Regions from separate parts of the Bacillus rugosus genome, predicted to be linked through region 2. Evidence: riboswitches for the same ligand, from Rfam matches in the RefSeq annotation. Region 2 holds a riboswitch; the other holds the start of a gene.
The links. Region 2 has a riboswitch for S-adenosylmethionine ahead of metK (methionine adenosyltransferase). Riboswitches for the same ligand answer to the same signal wherever they lie in the genome.
Positions count from the first base shown of each region.

Region 1: another riboswitch for S-adenosylmethionine. It lies ahead of M0696_RS10040 (2-hydroxyacid dehydrogenase); the one in region 2 lies ahead of metK (methionine adenosyltransferase).

Region 1 is NZ_CP096590.1:2,054,016-2,057,132, reverse strand. It holds gene M0696_RS10045 (molybdopterin oxidoreductase family protein) at 1-1,503, opposite strand, end outside; SAM riboswitch class I at 1,651-1,742, shown strand; gene M0696_RS10040 (2-hydroxyacid dehydrogenase) at 1,836-2,861, shown strand; gene M0696_RS10035 (FGGY-family carbohydrate kinase) at 2,879-3,117, shown strand, end outside.
Region 2 is NZ_CP096590.1:3,003,747-3,006,863, reverse strand. It holds gene pckA (phosphoenolpyruvate carboxykinase (ATP)) at 1-834, opposite strand, end outside; SAM riboswitch class I at 1,032-1,169, shown strand; gene metK (methionine adenosyltransferase) at 1,337-2,539, shown strand; gene asnB (asparagine synthase (glutamine-hydrolyzing)) at 2,688-3,117, shown strand, end outside.

The DNA.
Region 1 (3,117 bases), 950 kb from region 2:
ATATGGGTTATCCGGATGGTCAAGTGCCTGGCGGATTAATTCTGCATCTGAATCTTTGAGCTCCTGGTCTGTGAATCCCATTGCTTCAGCAAGTAATCGGAACACCTCAGTGTTAGACTTGCTTTCTCCATATCTCTCAATCACCGGCAGCTGAAGCTGAATGTAATGGTGCCAGTAGGAGGTATAAAAATCAGTATTTTCAAAAGCGGATGTTGCAGGCAGTACAATGTCCGCATATGCAGCTGTTTCCGTTAAAAACAAATCATGAACCACAGTAAACAGGTCTTCCCGCAACAATCCCTGTCTGACTTTGTTCGCTTCTGGCGCGACAACGGCCGGATTCGTCCCGTAAATAAATAGAGAGCGAATTGGTGGATCTGTTTCCAAAAGCACTTTGCCCAGCTGATTCATATTAAACGATCTCGGTGTGCGCCCTTTCAGTAAGTCAGGCCGCTGCAAGGCACTTGTGTTATATTCTAAAATTCCGCTGTTATGCTTAATTGCACCGCCCCCTGTGTGCAGCCATTGGCCGGTGATCGCCGGAAGACAGGCAATCGTCCGTACAATCATCCCGCCGTTATCGTGGTGCTGGAGTCCGTTTCCGATTCTGATAAAAGAAGGGGAGGTTTCGCCGTACATTCTTGCCAGCTGATAAATATCTTCGGTACTGACACCAGTGATCAGTGATACCTTTTCCGGATCATACTGTTTCACGTGTTCACGGAGCTCTTCATAGCCGACCGTGTATTCAGACAGAAATGCTTTATCATGAAGGTTTTCTTTAAATAAGATGTGCATGATGCCAAGGGCAAGTGCGCTGTCAGTTCCGGGTTTTATGGGAATAAACCAATCTGCGAGACGTCCTGTCTGATTTTGATGAACATCAATGACGACAATTTTGGCACCTTGTTTTCGTGCTTTTTGGGCGATAGTAATTTGGTGCATATTTGTGCTGACTGCGTTGATTCCCCAAAAAATAAATAGTTTCGTATGAATGGTTTCCTCGGGATCGATTCCCGCACTTATACCCATCGTATATTTATAGCCCTCAGATCCCGCTTTGCTGCAAATCGTTCGTTCAAGCTGGCTTGAGCCCATGCGATAAAAGAATCGGCGGTCCATTCCTTCAGCTGTTAATTTGCCCATATTTCCGTAAAAACTGTATGGAAGTATGCTTTCAGCGCCCTCTTCATCAATTAGCTGTTTCCAGCGTGAGGTGATGGTATCGATCGCCTCTTCCCAAGAAATCGGTTCAAATATTGCCCGGCCTTTCGCCCCTGTCCGTTTGAGGGGTGTAGTCAGCCGCTTTTCATCATAAATGCGCTCCGTCATGTTTCGGACTTTGTTGCAAATGTTTCCGGCCGTGACTGGATGATCAGGATCACCTTGGACTTTCACAATTTTTCCGTCTTTTTTATGTATTAACAATCCGCACTGATCCGGGCAGTCAAGCGAGCAAACGGATTTAAAAATGCCGTTTTGTTGTGTGGCAAAAGATTTCATGGCCCAGTTCCTCTCTCTAGTTAGATATATTGTAAGAATTATAACATTTCGGATGATAACGTCAATTCTGAAAAAAGAGATTGACATCAATCTGAGACTTCTTTATGATAAACGTATTCTTCATTCCGAAAATTACATATTCAACGTTTTCTATCCAGAGAGGTGGAGGGACTGGCCCTATGAAACCTCGGCAACATTATTGTGCCAATTCCAGCAAGCGTCAGCTTGAAAGATAGGAAAGCAAGGTTTATACCGGCGTCTGTCAGTAAACAGGGCACGCTTATACATGAATCTCTTTCCATCTTCGGAAAGAGATTTTTTTATGAAAAAATATGATGAAAAGGATGTTTTGCACCATGACGGTTTTGGTTACAGCACCGTACAACGAAGAAGGAAGAAAAGAGCTTGAAGAATTGTTCGGCTCAGTTATTTATCATTCCTGGAAGGAACAAGGCCGGGCATACCGGGAAGATGAACTCATTCAACTACTAAAAGAATCACATGCGATAGGCTTGATTACTGAGCTTGATCAAGTAACAGACAACGTATTTGCATCTGTTTCAGGCCTTTCATTTGTGGGCGTGTGCAGAGGAATGCCCTCCAATGTGGATGTGGCTGCAGCGTCAAAAAGGGGCATACCCGTTTTCTATACACCTGGGCGGAATGCACAAGCCGTTGCTGAAATGTTTATCGGCAATGTGATTTCCTTTCTCCGCCATACCAGCACCTCTAATCAATGGCTGAAGGATGGAAAATGGGACAGCGATTACTTGCAGGCTTATGCCAAATTTAAAGGAAATGAATTAACGGGAAAAACGGTCGGCATGGTTGGGTTCGGCGCGGTAGGGCAAAGGATTGCAAAACTGCTGACAGCGTTCGGCTGTAAAATAAAGTATTACGATCCATACGTACAGGACGATCTTCCCCTATATGAAAAAGTATCTCTTAAAACGGTGTTTTCAGACAGTGATATCGTTTCTGTCCATCTGCCTCGTACCGAGGAAACACTAGGACTTATTGATCGGTCGTATTTTGATCTAATGAAAGAGAGTGCGATTTTCGTCAATACTTCGAGAGCAGTTGTGGTAAACCGTGAAGATCTTTTATCTGTATTAAAAGAACATAAAATCAGAGGGGCGATTTTAGACGTTTTTTATCATGAACCTCCAGAGGAATCAGATTACGAATTCATTTCATTGGCTAATGTTCTGGCAACACCGCACCTTGCTGGAGCAACCTTCGAAGTGGAGGATCATCACGTGACGATCTTGAACGGAGCTCTCAAAAAGTGGAAGGGTGAAAAAACTCTTAATATTCCGACATTGTATAACAAAGATGAACTAAAAACAGAAGTATAAGAAAGGAGGGTAACGCAATGAAAAAACAAAAAGGCTATCTCGTTTTTGATATCGGCACAGGGAATGCGAGAGTAGCGGTCGTGAGTGTTTCGGGAAATGTTCAAACAGTTGAACGGGAGGACATCGTGTATTCAACCGATACGCTTTACCCAGACAGCCGTTATTTTTCTCCTCAGTTGCTGTGGAAGCAAGTGATGAAACTGGCAAAACGTGCACTTTCTCGTTCTCGTGATATTGACATCATTGGTTTGACATC
Region 2 (3,117 bases):
GCTTAAATGAATGCACTTGGCGTAGCATCCGCCTTCAATATTAAAGACGCCTGTGTCAGACCAGCCGTGTTCATCATCACCGATCAGTTTGCGGTCAGCATCGGCTGAGAGGGTGGTCTTGCCTGTTCCGGACAGTCCGAAGAAAAGGGCGACATCGCCTTTTTCACCGACATTGGCAGAGCAGTGCATGGATAGAATATCTCTTTCAGGGAGCAGGAAATTCATAATGGAGAAAATCGATTTCTTCATTTCTCCAGCATACTCTGTTCCGCCGATTAAAATCGTCCGCTTTTCAAAAGAGACAATAATAAAGGTTTCAGAATGTGTGCCGTCTGTTTTTGGATCCGCTTTGAAATGCGGAGCAGAAAGAATGGTAAACGGTTGTTCAACTGTTTTCTTATCATTGCCCTCCGGTCGGATAAACAGCTGTCTGGCGAATAAATTGTGCCATGCGAACTCATTTACGACGGTGATCGGCAGCCTGTATTTTTCATCTGCTCCGGCAAATCCTTCGAATACAAACAGCTCATCTCGCTGTTTCAGATAGCTGACAACTTTCGTGTACAGCCGCTCAAATGCTTCTTCTGAAATGGGCTGATTCACCGTACCCCAATCGATCTTATTTTTCGTGCTTTCTTCCTTCACGATAAATTTGTCTTTAGGCGAGCGTCCTGTATAAGCTCCTGTTGTCGCCCGAACAGCGCCTGTGGAAGTTAAAATGCCTTCGTTCCGGGATAGTACTTTTTCTGTAAGCTGTGCTGCTGATAAATTATGACGCACATTTGGGCTTGTTAATAAGGCTTGTAGATCAGCGGTTAAATCAACTGAGTTCATATGAAACCTTCCTTTATCGTTTTTTGTGTTTTGCTAATTGTGAATTAGTATAACATATATTTTCAAATAGTCTATACTATTTAACGTTTTTTGTGTGTGCGTTTTCCAATGTTTTCCCTCAATATAGGTGCCTATTTCTTCTGAATCATATTGACATTGCAAACCCTTTTACGATAAGATATTTCATTGAGCGGATACTCTTATCCCGAGCTGGCGGAGGGACAGGCCCTATGAAGCCCAGCAACCGGTTTCTCTGTTATTATTATGTTCAACTGTGTGAGACAACCAAGGTGCTAACCTGTTGCAAGGTTGTATGATTCCTTGAGCGATAAGAGTGAAAGGCACAAAGACCAAACCCTTTCCTCGATGGAAAAGGTTTTTTTATTTCATAAATATGCCAATTAACATTCTCTAATATAACGTTACATTGTATAAGAGGGAGCGAGTTCCGTATCATATATACAAGGTCTTTCGGGAGGCCTTGTGCAGGAGGAAGCAAATCATGAGTAAAAATCGTCGTTTATTTACATCAGAATCTGTTACGGAGGGGCATCCGGATAAAATCTGTGACCAGATTTCTGACAGCATTTTAGATGAAATTTTAAAGAAAGACCCTAACGCGCGTGTTGCTTGTGAAACGTCTGTGACAACTGGTTTGGTTCTTGTCAGCGGAGAGATCACAACATCTACGTATGTTGACATTCCGAAAACGGTTCGTCAAACCATTAAAGAAATCGGATACACACGTGCGAAATACGGATTTGATGCGGAAACTTGTGCAGTTTTAACATCAATTGACGAGCAGTCTGCTGATATCGCAATGGGTGTAGACCAGGCGCTTGAAGCCCGTGAAGGCACAATGAGCGATGAAGAAATTGAAGCGATCGGTGCGGGTGACCAAGGTTTAATGTTCGGTTACGCGTGCAACGAAACAAAAGAGCTTATGCCTCTTCCAATTTCACTTGCTCATAAATTGGCCCGCCGCCTGAGTGAAGTCCGTAAAGAAGATATTCTTCCGTACCTTCGTCCTGACGGCAAAACACAGGTAACAGTTGAGTACGATGAAAATAACAAACCTGTCCGCATTGACGCGATTGTTATTTCAACTCAGCATCACCCTGAAATTACGCTTGAGCAAATCCAGCGCAACATTAAAGAACATGTTATCAATCCGGTTGTTCCTGAAGAGCTGATTGATGAAGAAACAAAATATTTCATCAACCCTACAGGACGTTTCGTTATCGGAGGCCCTCAAGGGGATGCGGGACTTACAGGACGCAAAATCATTGTTGATACGTACGGCGGCTATGCACGCCACGGCGGAGGCGCGTTCTCAGGTAAGGATGCAACGAAGGTAGACCGTTCTGCGGCTTATGCAGCGAGATACGTTGCGAAAAACATCGTTGCGGCTGAGCTTGCTGATTCTTGCGAAGTACAGCTTGCTTACGCGATCGGTGTTGCACAGCCTGTGTCAATCTCAATCAACACATTCGGTTCCGGAAAAGCTTCTGAGGAAAAATTGATTGAAGTTGTTCGCAATAACTTTGATTTACGACCTGCCGGCATTATCAAAATGCTTGATTTACGCCGTCCGATTTATAAACAAACTGCTGCGTACGGCCACTTTGGACGCCACGATGTTGATCTTCCGTGGGAGCGTACAGACAAAGCAGAGAAGCTGCGTGAAGAAGCGTTAGGAGAATAATTTTATAGCCGCTTACTGGTTAAGCGGCTTTCCCTTTTTTACGTTGTATTCATGTTTATTTTTTTACATAACCGTGAAACCAAATACTATTCACAGCGTCTATAAATAGGGGTTCAATGATGACAATTTTAATTATGGAGGCAATACTATGTGTGGATTTGTCGGGGTTTTTAACAAGCATCCGTTAGCTCAAACCGCTGATCAAGAAGAACTAATCAAACAAATGAACCAAATGATCGTTCACCGCGGTCCTGACAGTGATGGATATTTCCATGATGAGCACGTTGGATTCGGTTTCAGACGGCTCAGCATTATTGATGTAGAAAATGGCGGACAGCCTTTATCATATGAAGATGAAACATATTGGATTATCTTTAACGGAGAAATCTATAACTATATTGAATTGAGAGAAGAACTTGAAGCAAAGGGGTATACATTCAACACGGATTCGGACACAGAGGTTCTTCTTGCGACTTACCGTCACTATAAAGAAGAAGCTGCGTCCAAACTGCGCGGTATGTTTGCCTTTCTGATTTGGAATAAAAACGATCATGTGCTTTATGGAGCAAGAGATCCAT